3 regions of the Streptomyces sp. NPDC006294 genome follow, and region 2 is predicted to be linked to each of the others. Evidence: riboswitches for the same ligand, from Rfam matches in the RefSeq annotation. Region 2 holds a riboswitch; each other region holds the start of a gene.
The links. Region 2 has a riboswitch for cyclic di-AMP ahead of ACFYOP_RS03715 (LysM peptidoglycan-binding domain-containing M23 family metallopeptidase). Riboswitches for the same ligand answer to the same signal wherever they lie in the genome.
Positions count from the first base shown of each region.

Region 1 (6,978 bases), on a different contig from region 2:
CCTACCCGAAAGCTGACGACCAGCGACGTCTCATCATCCCAACTGAAAAGCGGAGGTTAAGCGTTGCTTCAGACCTGCCTGCAAGGATTGCACGTACTCGTTAAGGCCCCGGACGGTCCAGTCTGGGGCCATGGACGTACAGCTGATCGCCTTCCTCGGGGTCGCCGCGGGCATGGTCGCCATGCCCGGAGCGGACTTCACCGTCGTCGTACGCAACGCGATCACCTCGCGGCACGCCGGCGTCGCCTGCGCGGTGGGCGTCGCGGCCGGTCTGCTCGTCCACACGGCGCTGGCCGTCGCGGGGCTCGCGGCCCTCCTCGCGACGGTGCCCCTGCTGTACCGGACGCTGCAGATCGCCGGCGGCGCGTACGTGCTGTACCTGGGCGTCCGCGCGCTGCGGACCGCGCTCCGTGCGCGGCCGGACGCCCCCGAGCTCGAGGGCGCGACCGTGAGCGGCGTCGGACGGGGCCTGCGGCAGGGCTTCCTCACCAACGTGCTCAACCCGAAGGCGCCGGTGCTCTTTCTGAGCCTGCTTCCGCAGTTCGTTCCCGACGGCGCCGCGGTGCTGCCGCGCACCCTGCTGCTGGCGGGCATCGTCGTGCTGCTGGCGCTGATCTGGTTCCCGGTAGTGGCGCTGCTGGTCGACCGGCTCGGCCGGTGGCTGCGCAGGCCGCGCACCGCCCGCGCCGTCGAGGGCGCGTCCGGCGGTGCGCTGACCGTGCTCGGCGCGACGCTGCTGGTCCAGTCGACGGCGCACTGACAGCGCGCCACCGCGAGGGAACTGCCGGGGTGTCAGCGCACCCGGCCGTACTTGACGCTCCGCGTCCAGATCTTGGCCAGGCGGACCACGTCCCCGGTCTTCGGCGAGTGCCAGATCCTGCCGTTCCCGGCGTAGATCCCCACGTGGTACACGGCACCGCCGGAATGGAAGAACACCAGGTCACCGTGCCGGCGGTCGGAGGCGGAGATGTGCCGGGTCCGGTTGTACTGCTGCTGTGCGGTCCGGGGCAGTATCTTCCCGGCCTTCTGGTACGAGTAGAGCGTCAGCCCGGAGCAGTCGAAGCGGTTGGGGCCCGTGGCGCCGTACCGGTACGGCGATCCCTGCTTCGACGCCGCCACCTTGAGCGCCTTGCTCGCGTGGCTGCTGATCGCGTGGGCCGGCGTGGCGCCGCCCGGGGCGAGGAGTGTGCCGCCCACGGCGGCGATCGTCAGTGCCGATACGGCGCCCGCCCGGGAGAAGAGGAGCGGGAGATGAATCTGCGCAGTCATGCGCAACCCTTCGTCAGCCGCCTGTGAAGGGTGACCTGTCGGGTTCGGACCGGCGAAGACGCCCGGCCGCCGAAGCGGCTTCACCCCAAGGCGTGTCCGGGAGCCGGTCACGCCGTACTGCTCGGGTCCTCCACTCCTGCCGATGCACTTCCGTCGACCAGACGTCCGGCGCGGCGGCAGGACTCAGCGTCCGCCCGGACCGCCCCGTCGAGGTGACGGGGGCTTGTCGTCCCACGGATCGTTACCCACCCATGTCCGGTTTCCGAGTTGAAACGGCTTTTGTGAAGCTGATCACGACTGGCCCTTTCGGGTGGGCAGGACTGTCGGGCCGCTTTTCCCGTGACCCGGAAACATGGTCGTACCAGCGGCGAAGCAGTCGACTGCGCCAGATCGGTGGCCGCGTGGCGCAAGTCGCACGAGAGGCAACAACTTCGGCGAAGCTCCACCGAACGGGCGACGAATGCCGCTGGCCGGGCGGCGGTTGGCGGCAGCAGAGCGACCGTCAACTTCTCGAAACCGGCGGCACGGTCACCCGTTTCGCCCTGCGCTCACCGTCGGGTACGCGCAACGCCTCGGTGAGCGTGTGCGTGTGCGTGTACACCTCGCTCTCGCCCGTACGCGCATGAGCGTCAGGGCCTCCTTGAGTGCGCCCGCCCCCGCCCGACCAGCGCCTGCGCGGCGCGCAGGGCCGAGTAGGGGTGGGGGGAGCGGGCCGGGTTGTCCGGCCGACCAGGTCGAGGACTTCGAGGTAAAAGTCGACGAACTCGGCCTCGGCGCGCGTGAGAGCGGGCAGCGGTGGCAGTTCGGGCGGCAGCATGCCCGGCTCACCTCCCGGCGGGGGAGGGCGCGGCCGAGCTCCTGCGGGAGGCGATGACGTGATCGATCAGGCCGTACTCGCTGGCCGCCGACGCGTCGAACACCTTGTCCCGCTCCAGGTCGCCGGCGATACGCCCCGGAGTCTGTCCGGTGTGGCGCACGAGCATCCCGGCCAGTTGTTCGCGCAGCCGCAGCAACTCGGCGGCGTGGATCTCCAGATCGGACGGCTGTCCGCGCAACGGCTCCTGGTACGAGGGCTGCTGCATCACGACGCGGGCACCCGGCAGCGCCATCCGCTTCCCCGGCGCACCGGCGGCGAGCAGCGCGGTCGCGACCGAGGCGGCCCGGCCGAGGCGGGTGGTCGCCACGTCGCAGGTGATCACCTGCATCGTGTCGTAAACGGTGGCCATGGCGCTCAGCGATCCGCCGCGGCCAGGACTCTCCGCGACCGCACAGCAGAAGACCGCGCGTCCCCGTCCGCTACAGCGGGGACGCGCGGCCCGTTCGCGGGGTCAGGCGGCCGGGACGGCGGAGGGGCGGGGTGACGCACCCGCCGGGGCCGGGGCCGGGGAGCGGCGGTGGGCGACGAGTACCGCGGTCAGGCCCAGGGCCGCCCATACGGACAGCGTCAGCAGTGCCGCGGCCCCGCCGCTGCCGTCGAAGTACGCCACCGAGCGCATCAGTGTCGCGCCCGCGCCCGGCGGCAGCCACTGGCCGAGGTCCCCGACCGGCCCGGGGAGCAGTTCCGGTGCGGACGACGCGCCGGAGAACGGGTTGCCGAGCAGCACCATCACCAGGGCTCCGGCCCCGATGCCCGGCGTGCCGAGCAGGGCGGCCAGCCCGGCGACGGGTGCGCCGACCGCGGCGACCGTGAGGCTCAGCGCGCCCGCCTCCGCCCACCAGCCGCCGTCGAGCACGCCGAGCCAGCTGTGGGCGATCGCCGTGGCGGTGATGCCGACCAGGACGGCCGCGCCGGCGAGCGCACCGGCGGCCCGGGTGCCGCGCAGGCCCAGCAGGGTCACCAGCGCGCCGGCCGCGACGCCGCCGAGGACCAGCGGCAGGACGCTCGCGGGGAGCGCGCTGCCCCGCGGGTCGCCGGCCGGGAGGGGCGCGAGGTCCGTCACCCGCACCTCGGCGCCCGGCGGGGCCTGCGCCGTCACCGCCTGCTCCAGCAGCTGGGCGACGGCGGGGCCGCCTCCGGTGGCGATCAGCAGCTTCGGGCCCTCGGGCGCGGCGACCACGGCCCCGTATACGACCCGGTCCTCGATCGCGGTCCTGGCGGCGGCCTCGTCCTCGTAGCGGTGGACGTCGAAGGCGCCGCCGCGCTCTTCGAAGCGCTGCTCGAGCTGACCCGCGGCCGCGGTGGGGCCCGCGACGCCGATGGGCAGGTTGCGCGGCGCGGTCCTGGCGGCCGGCCAGGCGAAGGCCCACAGGGCCAGCGCCGCCACGACCGGGACCAGGACCATCACCGCGATCACGCGGCGGTGAGGTGCAGCGGACATGGGAACCCCCTGAAGAGAAGGATCGTTCGTTTTATCTTGTCGCCACTGTCCCGCCGCGATCCGAGCTTGTCAAGAATGAATGTTCGTTTTACTTTTGGCCCATGGCTCGCGTATCCCAGGAACACCTCGACGCACGTCGCCGCCAGATCCTCGACGGCGCCGCCCGCTGCGTCTCCCGCAACGGCTTCCACGCCACGTCCATGCAGGACATCCTCCGTGAGTCGGGACTGTCGGCCGGGGCGGTGTACCGGTACTTCCGCAGCAAGGAGGAGCTGATCGCGGCCATCGCCGACGAGGCGTTCGGCAGCATCCGCTCGGCCTTCGAGGAGGCGGCGCGGACCACACCGCCCCCCACGCCAGACGTGCTCCTCGGGCGGGTGCTGCGGCGGATGCTGATCGAGGAGGTGCCCGGCGGCGACCGGCAGGCATTCGCCCGGCTGATCGTCCAGGTGTGGACGGAGACCCTGCGCAACGAGCGGCTGGCCGCGGTCCTCGACGACGGCTACGGCCGGATGCGCGGCGCATGGGCGGACCTCGTCCGTGCCTACCGTTCGTCCGGGCAGATGGAGGCGGACGTCGACCCCGACCATGTGGCCCGCACCCTCATCGCGACCGCCCAGGGGTTCATCGCCCAGCAGGCTCTCTTCGGCAACGTGGAGGTCGAGGTGCTGGAGGACGGGCTGCGCGCGCTGATGTCGATGCGCGAGCCGCAGAGCCCGCAGCCGGAGACGCCGGGGGAGCCACAGACGCCGGGGGAGCGGAAGATCAGTTAACGCAACGGAAAAGTGCCGGAAAAAACCGCGTCCTAAGGTTCGACGCCTGGTCGTGGAACACCCGCGCGCGAGTCAACAGGCCGTTGAAGCGCGCTGCGGTCCATCGCGGCCGGCGATCAGTTGGCCGGACGACAGTGAGGTGGACGCGTGCGACTCTCCCCGCACGAGCAGGAGCGGTTGCTCATCCATGTGGCCGCCGACGTGGCGCAGAAGCGCAGGGCACGCGGTGTGAAGCTGAACCATCCGGAGGCCGTCGCCCTCATCACCGTGCACATCCTCGAAGGCGCCCGCGACGGCCGCAGCGTCAGCGAACTCATGGTGTCCGGACGGAAGGTGCTCACCCGGGACGACGTCATGGACGGCATCGCCGAGATGATCCATGACGTCCAGGTGGAGGCCACCTTCCCCGACGGAACCAAGCTCGTGACCGTTCACGAGCCGATCCTCTGAAGGGCGTGACGCGCATGATCCCCGGAGAGATCCTTTACGGCGACGGGCCGGTGGTCCTCAACGAGGGCCGCGAGACCACCCGCCTCACCGTCGTGAACGCCGCCGACCGCCCGGTCCAGGTCGGCTCCCACTACCACTTCGCCGAGGCCAACCCCGGTCTCGACTTCGACCGCGCCGCCGCCCGCGGCATGCGGCTGGCCGTCGCCGCCGGCACCGCCGTCCGTTTCGAGCCGGGCGTCCCCGTCGACGTGGAACTCGTACCGCTCGCCGGCCGCCGGATCGTGGCGGGGCTGCGCGGAGAGACCGGAGGACACCTCGATGGCTGAACTGCGACGCGCCGTGTACGCCGACCTGTTCGGCCCCACCACCGGCGACCGTATCCGCCTCGCCGACACCGACCTGCTCGTCGAGATCGAGGACGACCTCTCCGGCGGCCCCGGCCGCGCGGGCGACGAGGCGGTCTTCGGCGGCGGCAAGGTGATCCGCGAGTCCATGGGCCAGGCCCGTACGACACGGGCCGAGGGCGCGCCCGACACCGTGATCACCGGGGCCGTGATCCTCGACCACTGGGGCGTGGTGAAGGCCGACATCGCGCTGCGTGACGGGCGGATCAGCGGCATCGGCAAGGCCGGCAACCCCGACACCATGGACGGCGTCCATCCGGCGCTGGTCATCGGGCCGGAGACCGAGATCATCGCGGGCAACGGGAAGATCCTCACCGCCGGGGCCGTCGACGCGCACGTCCACTTCATCTCGCCGACCCTCGTCGAGCAGGCGCTCGCCACCGGGGTCACCACCCTCGTCGGCGGCGGCACCGGACCGGCGGAGGGGACCAAGGCCACCACCGTCACCCCCGGCCCCTGGCACCTCGCCCGGATGTTCGAGGCGCTGGAGAGCTTCCCGGTCAACATCGGCCTGCTCGGCAAGGGCAACACCACCTCACGCGAGGCCATGCACTCCCAACTCCGGGGCGGGGCCCTCGGGTTCAAGATCCACGAGGACTGGGGCGCGACTCCCGCGGCCATCGACGCGTGTCTGCGCGTCTGCGACCAGAGCGGCGCCCAACTCGCCATCCACACCGACACGTTGAACGAGGCCGGTTTCGTCGGCGACACGCTCGCCGCCATCGCGGGCCGCACCGTCCACGCGTACCACACGGAGGGCGCGGGCGGCGGGCACGCGCCGGACATCATCACCGTCGTCTCCGAGCCGTACGTACTGCCCAGCTCGACCAACCCGACCCGCCCGCACACCGTCAACACCATCGACGAGCACCTCGACATGCTGATGGTCTGCCACCACCTCAACCCGGCCGTCCCCGAGGACCTCGCCTTCGCGGAATCACGTATCCGGCCGTCCACCATCGCGGCCGAGGACGTCCTGCACGACCTCGGAGCGATCTCGATCATCTCCTCCGACGCGCAGGCGATGGGCCGGATCGGCGAGGTGGTCATGCGTACGTGGCAGACCGCGCACGTGATGAAGAAGCGCCGGGGCGCACTCCCCGGCGACGGCCGCGCCGACAACCACCGAGCACGTCGCTATGTCGCCAAATACACGATCAACCCCGCGGTCGCCCAGGGCATCGACGGCGAGATCGGCTCGGTGGAGACCGGCAAGCTCGCCGATCTCGTGCTGTGGGACCCGGCGTTCTTCGGTGTGAAGCCGCAACTGGTCATCAAGGGCGGCCAGATCGCCTACGCCCAGATGGGCGACGCGAACGCCTCGATCCCCACGCCGCAACCCGTCCTGCCACGCCCGATGTTCGGCGCGCTGGGCCGCGCGGCGGCCGGCGGCTCGGTCAACTTCGTCGCGCAGGCGGCCATCGAGGACGACCTGCCGGAACGGCTCCGGCTGGACAAGGCGTTCGTGCCGATCCGCAGCACCCGCCGGGTGACGAAGGCCGACATGCGGGAGAACGACGCACTGCCCCGGGTGGAGGTCGACGCCGACACGTTCACGGTGACGATCGACGGCGAGGCCGTCGAGCCGGCGCCCGCCGCGGAACTTCCCATGGCCCAGCGGTACTTCCTCTTCTGATGACGACCGGAACCGGAACCCCCGCCGCCGCGGCCCCTGCAGGCCCGACCCGTGGGAGCGCCGCATGAGCCGCGCCGCGCTGCTCGTCCTCGCCGACGGCCGCTTCCCCGCCGGAGGCCACGCACACT
Region 1 covers NZ_JBIAHV010000011.1:289,471-296,448, reverse strand. Annotated here, with positions in the region: gene ACFYOP_RS21745 (LysE family translocator) at 131-760, shown strand; gene ACFYOP_RS21740 (C40 family peptidase) at 793-1,269, opposite strand; cyclic di-AMP (ydaO/yuaA leader) riboswitch at 1,273-1,435, opposite strand; partial or broken gene ACFYOP_RS21735 (hypothetical protein) at 1,772-2,086, opposite strand; partial or broken gene ACFYOP_RS21730 (ClpP family protease) at 2,094-2,513, opposite strand; gene ACFYOP_RS21725 (ABC transporter permease) at 2,598-3,587, opposite strand; gene ACFYOP_RS21720 (TetR/AcrR family transcriptional regulator) at 3,689-4,360, shown strand; gene ACFYOP_RS21715 (urease subunit gamma) at 4,508-4,810, shown strand; gene ACFYOP_RS21710 (urease subunit beta) at 4,825-5,136, shown strand; gene ACFYOP_RS21705 (urease subunit alpha) at 5,129-6,850, shown strand; gene ACFYOP_RS21700 (urease accessory UreF family protein) at 6,915-6,978, shown strand, end outside.
Region 1: linked by a shared signal. The riboswitch ahead of ACFYOP_RS21740 (C40 family peptidase) and the one ahead of ACFYOP_RS03715 (LysM peptidoglycan-binding domain-containing M23 family metallopeptidase) in region 2 are both predicted to bind cyclic di-AMP.

Region 2 (6,978 bases):
GACGTGATCGAACGCTGGACCACCGTCGCCCACGACGGCGCCGGCCCGGACCTCGAACTCCTCCGGGCCGACGCCGCCGCCTGGACCCTGCCGCACCGGGACGCATGGCGGCTCTCCCAGCTGCACGGCCGCTGGGCCGCCGAGTCCCGGCTGGTCCGCTCCGAGCTCACCTACGGCGAGAAGATCATCGGCAGCCGGCGCGGCCACACCGGTCACCAGCACCTGCCGTGGGTGGCCCTGGACGCGGAAGGCGCCACCGAGGAGCGCGGCGAGGTGTACGGCTGCGCCCTCGGCTGGTCCGGATCATGGCGGATCGCCGTGCAGCAGCTCCCGGACAAAGGCGTACAGATAACCGGCGGGGCCGGTCACGACGACTCCGGGCTGCTGCGGCTCGCACCGGGACAGACCTACACCTCGCCCGTCTTCGCGGGGCTGTGGAGCGACGGCGGGTTCGGCGGTGCCAGCAGGGCGTGGCACGCCTGGCAGCTCGCCCATGTGATCCCCGGCGCTCAGGAGGCGCGTCCGGTGCTTTACAACTCCTGGGAGGCCACCGGCTTCGACATCTCGGAGCAGCAGCAGCTGGCCCTCGCCCGGCGGGCCGCCGGCATCGGAGTGGAGCTGTTCGTCGTGGACGACGCCTGGTTCGGGCGGCGCACCAGCGACCGTGCCGGACTCGGTGACTGGACGCCGAACCCGGACCGCTTCCCCGGCGGACTGGCGCCGCTCGCCCGCGAAGTCCACGGCCTCGGTATGCGGTTCGGGATCTGGGTCGAGCCGGAGATGGTCAACGCGGACAGCGACCTCTACCGCGCCCACCCCGACTGGGTGCAGCACCATCCGGGACGGACGCGCACCGAATTCCGCAACCAGCTCGTGCTGAATCTCGCGCGCGAGGACGTCCGGGAGCATCTGTGGAAGCAACTGGACGACCTGCTGTCCGGCGCGCCCGTCGACTATGTGAAGTGGGACTTCAACCGCTGCTTCACCGACGCGGGCTGGCCGGGGGAGCCGTATCCGCAGAAGCTGTGGACCGGCCACGTCGAGGGCTTCTACGCCCTGCTGGACCGGCTGCGGGCCGCGCACCCGGGCGTCGCCTTCGAGTCCTGCTCCGGCGGCGGCGGCCGGATCGACCTCGGGGTCCTCGGCCGCACCGACCAGGTGTGGACCTCGGACAACACCGACCCGCTGGACCGGCTCGCCGTCCAGCACGGCTTCAGTCAGCTGCACCCGGCCCGGGTCATGGCGGCCTGGGTGACCGACAGCCCCAACGTCCAGCTCAACGGCCGCCACAGCAGTCTGCGCTTCCGCTTCGTCAGCGCCATGGCCGGGGTGCTGGGCGTCGGGGGAGACCTCACACGGTGGAGCGAGGCGGAACTGTCGGAGGCGGCCGACTGGATCCGGCTCTACAAGGAGATCCGGCCGCTGGTCCAGCACGGGGAGCTGTACCGGCTGCGGGCCCCGGAGGGCGGGCTGAGCGCCGTGCAGTACGTCCGGGGCGACGAGACGGTCGTGCTCGCGCTGCTCGAGGCGCAGCGGTACGGCGAGCGGCCGCCGGCGCTCCGGCTGCGCGGCCTCGACCCGGCCGCCGCCTACGCGTGCGGGGACACCGGAGTGGTTCATCGGGGGGCGGTGCTGCTGCACCACGGACTGCACACCGGACTGAAGGGTGATCTGGACGCCACCGTGATCCGGCTCCGGCGGACGTGAACCGCGGTCGTAGTGCGGCACTAGATCACCAAATGCTTTCTTCTGTCCGAATTGGCTGCTTCGGCATAACGTGCCCCGTAAGCAGGGGAGATGGGCCCCGGCTGGTGAGCAGCGTCATATTCGTGACGTTGTGTGGCCGGGGGCGGCGGGTCAATTCCGTAACGTGCAAGGCGATTGAAGGGGTGTCGTCCACGGAGGGTGACCGGAATTCCCCGGCGATATCGGGCTCCGCATTGATCGTGGAAAATCCTCGCTTGTCCACGACTGCCCGACTCGCCTACGGTCACGCTCAATCCGGACGGAACGCCTAATCCTGCCGCCGCCCGGAATTCGAACCCACCCACGTGTGGCAGGAGCGGGGGACCCAGGTAGTACGCCGATTCCGGGAAAACCGGACGGCTTGGGGTGAAATCGCACAATCCGTGCGACCGGGCATCTCCAGCCCGAACCCGACAGCTCACCTCGTAGGCGCCGGAGAGGAATGCGCCATGCCCGCGAAGGGTAAGCACCGTCGTCCCAAGTTCAACCCGTTCACCCGCGGCTTCGTCGTCGCCGGCACGGGCGGCGCCGTCATCGCGCTCCCGCTGATCGGCGCCACGACCGCCACGGCAGCCCCCGCCGCCCCGGCGGCGGCTCCGGTCGCCGCGCCCCAGCAGGCCGCCCCGGCCCTCGCCGAGTCGGCGCTGCCGGCCGCCAAGAAGGCCCCGAAGACGTACACCGTCGTCGCCGGCGACTACCTGTCGAAGATCGCCGAGGAGCAGAGCATCCGCGGCGGCTGGAAGCAGCTCTTCAACGACAACCGCCGCGCCATCGGCTCCGACCCGTCGCTGATCCACCCGGGTCTGGAGCTGACGATCGGCGCCAAGTCCACGGCGAAGAACGACCCCGAGCCCCGCGCCGAGTCCAAGCCGCGCCCGTCGCGCGACGACTCGCGGGCCGCCGCTCCGCAGGCCCAGGCCCCGGAGAAGAAGGCGCCCGAGAAGCAGGCTCCCGAGAAGCAGGCCGCGGCCCCGGCGTCCGCGTCCGGCTTCAGCGCCCCGGTCGACGCGGCCGTCACCACGCCGTACCGCGCCTCCGGCGCGATGTGGTCCAGCGGTTACCACACCGGCGTCGACTTCGCCGCCCCGACCGGCAGCTCCGTCAAGGCCGTCGGCGCGGGCACCGTCGTCTCGGCCGGCTGGAGCGGCGCGTACGGCAACGAGGTCGTCATCCAGCACACGGACGGCACCTACTCCCAGTACGCCCACCTCTCCTCCCTGGCCGTCTCCGGCGGTCAGTCCGTGAGCGGCGGCCAGCAGATCGGCCTGTCCGGCTCCACCGGCAACTCCTCCGGCCCGCACCTGCACTTCGAGGTCCGCACCGGCCCGTCCTACGGCTCGGACATCGACCCGCTGGCCTACCTGCGGGAGCGCGGCGTCTCCCTCTGACCCGTGCGGCCCACCGTCCGGCAATTCCCGGAAGTCCCCGTTCCGTCCTGGCGGAGCGGGGACTTCCGCGTATTCCGGCCCGGCGAAAACTGACGGGTGGTAAAGATCACCCCCCGTCAACCCTTCCTTACGGTCGCGTAGGTCACATCCATAAAGGAATGATGTGCCCTTGTGGCAGACGATTCGAGAACAGAGAACAGTGGCGCATTCGGGTCGTACGCGGCGATCGGTGACAGCTTCACCGAGGGCGTGGGCGACCCGGGGCCCGACGGCAGCTTCGTCGGGTGGGCGGACCGTTTCGCGGTCCTGCTCGCCGACCGCAGGCCGGAGCACACCTTCCGCTACGCCAACCTCGCCGTGCGCGGGCGGCTCCTCGACCAGATCGTCGACGAGCAGGTGCCGAGGGCCCGGGAGCTCGCGCCCGACCTCGTCACCTTCTGCGCCGGCGGCAACGACATCATCCGCCCCGGCTCCGACCCGGACGACGTGGCCGAACGCTTCGAGCGGGCCGTCGCCGACCTCACGGCCTCGGTCGGCACCGTCATGGTGACGACCGGCTTCGACACCCGGAACGTGCCCGTGCTGCGCCATCTGCGTGGCAAGATCGCCACGTACACCGCGCATGTGCGGGCCATCGCCGACCGGTACGACTGCCCGGTGCTGGACCTGTGGTCGCTCAAGTCCGTCCAGGACCGGCGGGCCTGGGACGCCGACCGGCTGCACCTGTCGCCCGAGGGGCACACCCGGGTCGCGCTCCGCGCGGCGCAGGTCCTCCGGCTCGACGTGCCCGCCGATCCCGACCAGCCGTGGCCGCCGCTGCCCCCGCGGGGCGCGCTGGAGGTGCGCAGGGACGACATCCAGTGGGCGCGCGACTACCTGGGGCCCTGGATCGGGCGGCGGCTGCGCGGCGAGAGCTCCGGCGACCACGTCGAGGCCAAGCGTCCGGACCTGCTGCCGCTCTGAGGGCGGCGGGGGTCACCGGGGGGCCCGGGAGGGGATCCGTTCGAGAACGGCCGGGGCGGGGATCCGTTCGAGGACGCCGCCCGCGAAGACGTCGTACAGCGGCAGCGTCTCCAGGTGGACGTAGCCGATGTGGCAGTCGCACACGGCGAGCGGGCAGGCGCGGGGGCGCAGCGCCCGGCGGTACGAACCGTCGTAGAGGTTGCCCAGCTCGGCGGCCACGAAGTGGCAGCGGCGGACCGTCCCGTCGCCGTCCACCGAGACCACCGACTCGCCGGTGCGGCACGGCAGCCCGGCGGATCGGTGCGGACGGCGGCTGTAGGGGAAGAGCGGGTCCAGCTCCGTCCAGGCGTCGGCCTCGGCGTCGGAGAGTTCGTGCCCCTCGGGCGCGTTCACCCAGAGGTAGACGTGCGCCGGCAGCTCGGCGCGGAGCCGGCGCGCCTCCGCGAGATGGGCGGGGAAGCCGACGATGCCGACGCTGAACCGGATTTCCCGCCGGGTCAGATCCAGGCATTTGCCAATGAACCGGTCGTAAGGGGTCTGTCCCGGGTGGTAGGTGCACCACAGCGCGAGCTTCGCCGGGTCCGCGTCCGCCACCCAGTCGGTGCGGCAGCTGAGATTGGTCTGGATCGCCACTCGGCGGATGTGCGGCAGCTGCGACAGCTCGGTCAGCGCCTTCCGGTACCAGGAGCGCACCAGCCCCTCGCCCCACGGGGTGAACAGCACCGACAGCCGGTCGTCCCGCTGCGCGGCGGCCCAGGCCGTGAACCGCTCCAGCGCCGCACGGTCGGCGCGCAACTGCTCGCGGCTGTCGCGCCGCTTCGCGAACGGGCAGTACGGGCAGTCGTAGTCGCAGGACGCCAGCGGGCCCCGGTACAGCACGGTCAGGTCCATGGGCCCGGTCACTTCGCCTCGTACGCGGCCATGGCGGCGCGCACCGCGGGTGAGAACAGCTCCGGGCCCAGGGCGTCCGAGTGGGCCAGGCCCTCCGGCGTCAGCCGCAGCCGGTCCGGGGCGGCGGCCGGGTCCAGCCAGCCGAGGGCGGCGAACCGCTCCAGCTCCACGGGGAAGTCGTCGGCGGGCGCGGCGCCGAACCGCTCCCGGTAGCCGGCCGCGTCCATCCCCTCGGCCTGGAGCAGCGACTGGAGGAGATGGCGGCGGCGCGCCTCGTCCCGGTCGACCCACCGGCCCACCTCCGGGCGGGAGAAGTCCTGTGCCGTGGTGAAGTCGTCGATGATGCCGCGTATCTCGCCCATGCCGACGGCGTAGTCGAAGGAGTAGTGCAGGGACGAGGTGTAGGAACGGGCGCCGCAGCCCAGACCGATCATGCCGTCCGTCTGACAGGCGTGGTCGCCGGCGGCGGGCTGGGCGCCGGCGCGGCGGAACATGCGCATGGACACCTGCTCGTAGCCGTTCGCGAGCAGATGGTCGCGACCCGCGCGGTACAGCCGCAGCCGCTGCTCGTCCCAGGCGATGTCCCATGCCGCGTGCGCGTGCGCGTCCGCGCCGGCGCTCAGCCGGCCGAGACCGGTGAGCGGCCGCACGTACAGCGGATACAGATACAGCTCCTCCGGCTCCCAGCCGAGGGCGGCGTCCAGCGAGGAGAGCCAGCTGCGCTCGGTCTGGCCGTCGATGCCGTAGATGAGGTCGATGTTGAGGACGGGTATCCGGGCGTCCCGTATCCGGCCGAGGGCCGCCTCCACGTCCGCGCGGCGCTGTGGGCGCACCGCGGCTCGCGCCTCCGCGTCCACGAAACTCTGCACGCCGATGCTGACGCGGGTCGTGCCGCGCCCGGCGAGCACGGCCAGCCGGTCGGCCGTCGCCGTCGACGGTGACGTCTCGACGGAGAGCGGCACCGCCGCCAGGTCCGCGCCCATCCGCTTCTCCGCGATGTCGCACAGCCGCTCCAGCTCACCGGCCGTCAGGAAGGTTGGCGTGCCGCCGCCGAACGCGGCCGCCGCGAAGCGGACGGGCGAGCCGGCCCCGAGGGCCTCGCGCACGGCGGTCGCCTGGCGGTCGAGGGCGTCCAGATAGCGCCCGGTCAGCTCGTCGGGGGCGCCGATCCTGGTGAACAGGTTGCAGAAGCCGCAGCGCACCTCGCAGAACGGGATGTGCAGATAGAGCGAGAGCGCGTCCTTCGGCTCGTGCGCCCACAGCTCGCGCAGCGTGGGCCGGCGCTCGTCGAGCGGGCGGTAGGCCGTCTTGTGGGGATAGGCGTAGACGTAGCTCTGGTACGGGCGCGGGGCCGCGGTGCCCGTCGTCTTTGTCGTGCTCATGTGATGGCCTCGAGGAAGAAGTGGGCGTAGGGGACCGTCCAGACGGCCTCATGGCCGAGGCGGTGGCCGGTGAAGCCGCCGTCGCCGTAGGCGGTGCCGTGGTCGGAGCAGACGATCGCGAAGCACCGGCGGCGGCTGCTCGCGGCGGCGAACAGCCGGCCGATGTGCCGGTCCACGTACTCCAGGGCCGCGGCGTGTGTCGCACGGGAGTCGCCCTCCGCGTCGGTCGCGCCCGGCAGATGGAACCAGTTCGGCTGGTGCAGCGACGGCACATTGACGAACAGGAAGAGCCGGCGCTCGGCCGGCAGCGAGGCGACCACCTGCTCGGCGCGCCGCACCTGCGCCTCGAAGGACGTCGGCGAGGCGACCCCGAACTCGGGCTCCCAGTGGCTCTCGTCGAACAGTCCCGGCAGCACCGAACCCAACGGAGCCTGCTTGTTGAAGAATCCGACACCGCCGATGCACACCGTGCGGTAGCCGGACTCCGCGAGTGCGGAGACCAGATCGGGGTTGTCGAAGACGAAGGTGCGGCCGGCGGTCGTCTCACTGCCCGCGAACCGGGAGGCGAACAGCCTCGGGTGCGGTCCCTGCACCGCGGGCGTGGGCAG
Region 2 covers NZ_JBIAHV010000002.1:163,156-170,133, reverse strand. Annotated here, with positions in the region: gene ACFYOP_RS03720 (alpha-galactosidase) at 1-1,707, shown strand, start outside; cyclic di-AMP (ydaO/yuaA leader) riboswitch at 2,035-2,191, shown strand; gene ACFYOP_RS03715 (LysM peptidoglycan-binding domain-containing M23 family metallopeptidase) at 2,196-3,134, shown strand; gene ACFYOP_RS03710 (SGNH/GDSL hydrolase family protein) at 3,306-4,097, shown strand; gene ACFYOP_RS03705 (STM4011 family radical SAM protein) at 4,110-4,988, opposite strand; gene ACFYOP_RS03700 (STM4012 family radical SAM protein) at 4,997-6,370, opposite strand; gene ACFYOP_RS03695 (STM4013/SEN3800 family hydrolase) at 6,367-6,978, opposite strand, start outside.

Region 3 (6,978 bases), on a different contig from region 2:
TGCCGCGGACCGTGGCCTTGTGACGGGCCAGTTCCTTGCGGCGGGCCTCCAGCGTGGCGATCTTCTCCGCGGCCTGCTCCTGGAGGTCCGCCAGTTCTCTCAACTGCCGCCGGACCCCGGCGATCGTGGCGGCCTGCCGGGCGCCGACCCGTTCGGCGCGGGCGGCGCGCTCCAGATAGTCCTGTGGGTCGGAGGTGAGGGCGAGGCGCAGTCCGGGGTCCATGCCGCCGTCGCGGTACTGGGCGGTGGCGATCGAACCGAGGGCGTTGCGGGAGGCGTTGAGCCGCTCGGTCCTGCGCGCGGCCTCGTCGCGCAGCGCGTCGAGCGACCTGCGGGCGCTCGCCGTCTGCTCCTTGGCGCCGTTGTACTTCTCGGTGGCGGCCTCTGCCTCCCGGTACAGCCTGTCGACCCGGCTCTTGACCTGAGCGGGGGTGAGGCGGGGCTCGGCCTGGACCGTGCCCTCGAATGCGGTGCCGGTCGCCACGCCGGCGAGGGCGAGGGTGACCGCGGTACGGGCGGCCGGCCCGCTGAACAGGCGCGGCCTTGGTTTCCGGTGGGCTGCCACGAGGGCTTCCACGTCCTTCCGTCGATCGCTGCCCGCCGTTCGCGTCCGGCGGCGGGCCGCACAGGGGAGCGGCCCGCCGCCGGACATCCCGGCGGTGGCGGCCGAGTGCCGTCCGGCTGTACGACGGCTGGCGGGGAGTCGGCCACCTGGGGCAGGACGCTAGACGCCGCGGTCACGGGGACGGGACGGAAGGACCGCAAAGTATCGAAGATGGACACTTGGGACCGGTTGCCGACCGTCCCGGGGGCGTCGCGGTTCCGCATTGCCGTGGCCTGCCGACCGATGCGGCGGAGCGGGCACACCTGCCCGACGGGCGGTGGTATGGGGAGGGTTAGGCTCCGGCCATGGACGTACTCATCAATGTCTTCGTCGCCCTGCACATCATCGGTATCGCCTCGCTGCTGGGCGGATTCCTGACCCAGATGAAGGCGATGGGGGAGGGCACGGCCCGCTTCAACCCGGCGATGCTGCACGGCGCGCTGACCATGCTGGTCACGGGCGTGGCGCTGGTGGGTCTGAACCAGGCGGACGACCAGACGGTGAACAACCTCAAGATCGGCGTCAAGCTGGCGGTCCTGGTGGTGATCCTCGGCCTCGTCTACGTCAAGCGGGACGAGGAGAAGGTCGACAAGGCGCTGTTCGGCGCGGTCGGCGGCCTGACCATGGTCAACGTCTTCATCGCCACCCTCTGGACCTGATCCGGGCGGGACATGCCGGCGCCCGGGCGGCTCGACCGCCCGGGCACTCGTGCGAACGCGGTCAGGCGGGGCGGACGCTGCCGTAGATCGGCATGTAGAAGATGGACTCCTCGCGCACGTTCGTGCCCGGCTTGGGGGCGTGGATCATCTTGCCGTCGCCGATGTAGATCCCGACGTGGCTGATGTCGTCGTAGAAGAAGACCAGGTCGCCGGGGAGCAGATCCGCCGTCGCGACGCGGGTGCCGACCTTCACCTGGTCCCAGGTGGTGCGCGGCAGGTCCACCCCGGCCGCCTTCCAGGCGGCCGCGGTGAGGCCGGAGCAGTCGTACGAGCTCGGGCCCGTCGCTCCCCACACGTACGGCTTGCCGATCTGGGCGCGGGCGAAGGCCAGCACCTTGTCGGCCTTCGCCGCGTAGGTGCCGTCGTCCGTGCCGGTGCCCGTACCGGTGTCCGTTCCCGGGTCGGTCGTGCCGGGGTCCGTGCTCGGGGCCGTCTCGCGCTCCCGGGCCTGCCGCTCGGCCTCCGCCCTGGCGGCGGCCTCGGCCGCGGCCTTCGCCTCGGCCTTGCGGCGGGCCTCCTCCTCCTTCTTCCGCTCGATCGCGGCGAGCCGTGCCTTCTCCTCCGCCGTCAGCGTCGACAGCAGGGTGCGCGCCTCCGCGAGCTTGGTCTGCACCGTCTGCTTGCTGGTGCGCAGCGCCTCCTGGGAGTCCGTGAGGGACTCGAGACGCTTCGTCGCCGCCGTGCGCTGCTTGGCCGCCGCGGCCCGCTCGGTCTCGTACTCGGTGACCGCGGTGCGCTGCTGGGCCGTCATCCGGTCCATCAGCTGCGTCTGGTCGAAGTACGCCTGCGGGCTGTCCGCGAACATCAGCGCGGCGGTGGGCGTGACGGAACCGGTGCGGTACTGCGCGGCCGCGTAGTTGCCGAGCTCGCGGCGGGACTCGTTCAGCTTCTCGGTGCGCTTGGCCGCCTCGTCGAGGAGCCGGTCCACCTCTTGGCGCTTGTCCGCGGTGGCTTCCTTCGCCTTGTTGTACTCCTGCGTGGCGCTGCTGGCCTGCCGGTACAGGTCGTCGACCTTCTTCTGCACCTCTTCGATGCTGGGCTTCGGCTCGGCGGGCGCGGCGGTCGCGCTCTGCGTGGAGAGCAGGGTCACACCCGCGAGGGCTGCCGTGGTGAATCCGACGGCGGAGGACGGTTTGGTGCTTCGGCTGCGGGGCTTGCGATGCGACGCCAAGGCCGGCATCTCCTTCTTCCGTGGACCGCCTACCGGGTTAGCTGTCGGGTTCGGGCGAACGGAAGGTGCCCTACGGACCGAGTGGCGCGCGGTCCGATTCACCCCGGTGGTACTGGGTCCTCCCGCGTCGAGGACGGTGTCGGGAGGGTGGGTCCCCGGTTCCGAACTCCGTTGCCGGAGGCCGGATTCGGCGCAGGCCGCCCGTTCGGCGTGGTTCGCCGGGAGGGGTGCGGGCCGCCTGGTCGAGCACGCTAGCCAACTCGTGCAGCCGCTGTGAAGGTTGATGTTCGATATGTCCGATACATTTTCGTGACCTTTTTCGGCGCATGATCCCGTGCCAGCTCCCGGAGGCGGCTTCGTCGCCTGGCGGAATCGCGCCGTCACCCACCGTCGCCCGCTGCCGGTGTTCGGCGTGCGGCCACGGTTGTCGGTGGGGCAGCCTAGACTCGTTAAGCGATGAGCAGCCTCTTTGACGACAGCTTCCTGGCGGACCTCCAGCCCCAAGCGGACGAGCATCCGCCGCCGCCCGAGGACTCGGCTCCGGAGCAGATCCCGGACGACCTCTTCCAGGGCGCCTTCGACGTGCCCCCGGCCCGCGACGGGTACTACCGCGACGGCGCGCCGCGCCCTGTCGTGGACCCCGCCGCGCTCCTCGACGGGCTGAACGAACAGCAGCGCGCCGCTGTCGTGCACACAGGGTCACCCCTGCTCATCGTGGCCGGCGCCGGCTCCGGCAAGACGCGGGTGCTCACGCACCGCATCGCGCATCTGCTCGGGACCCGCCATGTGCACCCCGGCCAGATACTGGCGATCACCTTCACCAACAAGGCCGCCGGCGAGATGAAGGAGCGCGTCGAGCAGCTGGTGGGCCCGCGTGCCAACGCCATGTGGGTCATGACCTTCCACAGCGCGTGCGTGCGCATCCTGCGCCGCGAGTCCAAGAAGCTGGGCTTCACCTCGTCGTTCTCGATCTACGACGCCGCCGACTCGAAGCGGCTGATGTCGCTCGTCTGCCGCGATCTGGACCTCGACCCGAAGAAGTTCCCGCCGAAGTCCTTCAGCGCCAAGATCTCGAACCTGAAGAACGAGCTGATCGACGAGGAGACCTTCGCCGACCAGGCTCAGGACGGCTTCGAGAAGACGCTCGCAGAGGCGTACCGGATGTATCAGGCGCGGCTGCGCGAGGCCAACGCCCTGGACTTCGACGACATCATCATGACGACGGTCCATCTCCTCCAGGCGTTCCCGGACGTCGCCGAGCACTACCGCCGCCGCTTCCGGCACGTCCTCGTCGACGAGTACCAGGACACCAACCACGCGCAGTACACGCTCGTGCGCGAGCTGGTGGGGACCGGTTACGAGGACCTGGACCCGGCCGAGCTCTGCGTCGTCGGCGACGCCGACCAGTCGATCTACGCCTTCCGCGGCGCGACCATCCGCAACATCCTCCAGTTCGAGGAGGACTACCCGGACGCGACGACGATCCTGCTGGAGCAGAACTACCGCTCCACCCAGACGATCCTGTCCGCCGCCAACGCCGTCATCGAGCGCAACGAGTCCCGCCGGCCCAAGAACCTGTGGACCAACGCGGGCGAGGGCGCCCAGATCACCGGCTACGTCGCGGACACCGAGCACGACGAGGCCCAGTTCGTCGCCGACGAGATCGACCGGCTCACCGACCAGGGCGAGGCGCAGGCCGGCGACGTCGCCGTCTTCTACCGCACGAACGCCCAGTCGCGTGTCTTCGAGGAGATCTTCATCCGCGTCGGCCTGCCCTACAAGGTCGTCGGCGGGGTGCGCTTCTACGAGCGCAAGGAGGTCCGCGACGTGCTGGCCTATCTGCGCGTCCTCGCCAACCCCGAGGACAACGTCCCGCTGCGCCGCATCCTGAACGTGCCGAAGCGCGGCATCGGCGAGCGCGCGGAGGCGATGGTCGACGCCCTCGCGCTCCGGGAGAAGATCACCTTCCCGCAGGCCCTCAAGCGGGTCGACGAGGCGTACGGCATGGCGGCCCGCTCGGCCAACGCGGTCAAGCGGTTCAACGTGCTCATGGAGGAGCTGCGGACCATCGTCGACTCGGGCGCCGGCCCGGCCGTCGTGCTGGAGGCCGTGCTCGAGCGGACCGGCTATCTCGCCGAACTGCAGGCGTCCACGGACCCGCAGGACGAGACCCGTGTCGAGAACCTCCAGGAACTGGCGGCCGTGGCGCTCGAGTTCGAGCAGGAGCGCGGCGAGGGGGAAGGGGCCGGCACGCTCGCCGAGTTCCTCGAGAAGGTGGCACTCGTCGCCGACTCCGACCAGATCCCCGACGCACCTGCTGAATCTGCTGCTGACGCAGCGGGTTCCGAGGACACCGGCGTCATCACGCTGATGACGCTGCACACCGCCAAGGGCCTCGAGTTCCCCGTCGTGTTCCTGACCGGCATGGAGGACGGGGTCTTCCCGCACATGCGGGCGCTGGGGCAGACGAAGGAGCTCGAGGAGGAGCGGCGCCTGGCATACGTGGGCATCACCCGCGCCCGCGAGCGGCTCTATCTGACCCGCTCGTCGATGCGCAGCGCCTGGGGTCAGCCCTCGTACAACCCGCCCTCGCGGTTCCTCGAGGAGATCCCCGTCCAGCATCTGACGTGGAAGCGGACGGGCCCGATGGCCGCGCCCGCCGGGCCCACGTCCGGTATCGCGTCCTCGCTGTCGTCGTCGCGTTCCCGCGGCGGCGCGTCGGGCTTCGCCACGCGGCGTACGAGCGACAAGCCGGTGATCTCACTGGTGGTGGGCGACCGGGTCACGCACGACCAGTTCGGGCTGGGGACCGTGGTCGAGGTGAAGGGCGCGGGCTCGGAGGCGCAGGCGACGATCGACTTCGGGGACGAGAAGCCGAAGCGGCTGCTGCTGCGGTACGCGCCGGTCGAGAAGCTCTGACGCGCCGGGGGCGCCGAGAAGGGTCCCGCCGACGACGAAGCCGGCCCCCTCGGGGGCCGGCTTCGGTGGTGCGTGGGGCCGGTCAGCCCTGGGTGGGGTCGATGCCGTTGCTGCGCATCCACGGCAGCGGGTCGATGGCCGCGCCGCCGCCGGGCCTGACCTCGAAGTGCAGATGCGGGCCCGTGGAGTTGCCGGAGTTGCCGGAGTAGGCGATGACGTCACCGGCCTTGACCCAGCCGCTGCGGATCTTGGTGCTGCTCAGATGGCAGTACCAGGTCTCCGTGCCGTCCGCCGCCGTCACGATGGCCATGTTGCCGTAGGCGCTGTTCCACTGGGTGCGGACGCTGCCGTCCGTGGCGGCCATGACCGGAGTCCCGTACTGGACGGGGAAGTCGATACCGGTGTGCAGCGACATCCAGTTGACGCCGGACTGCCCGTAGTACGCGCTGAGCTGGTGCAGCTTCACCGGCAGCATGAACTTGGGGCGCAGCGCCTCGCGGCGTGCGGCCTCCTCCTCGCGCTTCTTCTTCTCCGCCGCCTGGCGTTCCTTGAGGTCGATGCGCTCCTGGGTGCGGGAGGCGCGGTCGCCGAAGTCACGGGCGTCGGCGCTGAGCGCGGCGAGCTGGGTGTCCATGGCGTTGTTGGCGGCGACCGGCTCGACGGAACCGGGGTCGGGGGCCGCCACGTTGCTCTTGTCGTCCTTCGTCTCACCGCCGAGGCCGCTCACGGACGCGGCGGCGACACCGGCCACGCCCATCACGCAGGCGGACGGCACGGCGACGCTGAGGAGCGCCGAGCGCTTCGCGGGCGTGCGGCGGCGGCCGCGGCTGCCACCGGAACGGCGCACCGGGCGGGGTTCGACGGGGGCGGCCGGCACGACGGGCACGGAGGCCATCGTCTGGGTCATCGCGTTGTGGTCCGAGCCGTCCTCGGCCCCGGCTTCGGCGCGTTGGGGCTCGGCGTGCTCGGCGCCGTCCGCCGGCTCGTACTCGGCCTGTTCGTACTCGGCCGGCTGGTACTCCGCCGCGGGCGCCGGTTCGTACTCCGTCGCGTAGTCGGCCTCCGGGCCGGTCCCGTGCTCGGACGCGGACTCCGTCTCGAAGGGGACGGACTCGTACCCGTTGTCGCCGTACGCGTCCGGTGTCTCGTAGGCGGCGTACGCGTCGTGCGCGGTGTACGTGTCCTGCGTCGCGTACTCGGCGGGCTGGGCGAACCCCTGGTCCGGAACGAACTGTTGGGGGACCAGGCCGTCCGGCGTGGCGGTCGCGGAGTTCCACGCGGTGGCGTCGTAGCTGCCGGTCTCGAAGGCGCCGGGGGTCCACTGGCCGGTCGCGTCGTGGGCGAAGGTCGCCGCGGCCGTCTCGTACTGGCCGGTGCCGCCCGCCTCGTTCCAGGCGTTCGCGTCCCACTGGCCGGTCGACTCGTACTGGCCGGCGGTGGCGTCGTACTGGCCGGTCGTGTCGTACTGCGCGTACTGCTGCTGCTCGTAACCCTGTTCCTGCTGCGGCTGTTGGGCCTGGAGCGTCATGTCGCCGTAGGACTGGTGCCCGCCGGCGCCGGCGTCC
Region 3 covers NZ_JBIAHV010000013.1:122,793-129,770, reverse strand. Annotated here, with positions in the region: gene ACFYOP_RS23620 (NlpC/P60 family protein) at 1-565, opposite strand, end outside; gene ACFYOP_RS23615 (hypothetical protein) at 910-1,263, shown strand; gene ACFYOP_RS23610 (NlpC/P60 family protein) at 1,325-2,503, opposite strand; cyclic di-AMP (ydaO/yuaA leader) riboswitch at 2,505-2,697, opposite strand; gene pcrA (DNA helicase PcrA) at 2,951-5,413, shown strand; gene ACFYOP_RS23600 (M23 family metallopeptidase) at 5,496-6,978, opposite strand, start outside.
Region 3: linked by a shared signal. The riboswitch ahead of ACFYOP_RS23610 (NlpC/P60 family protein) and the one ahead of ACFYOP_RS03715 (LysM peptidoglycan-binding domain-containing M23 family metallopeptidase) in region 2 are both predicted to bind cyclic di-AMP.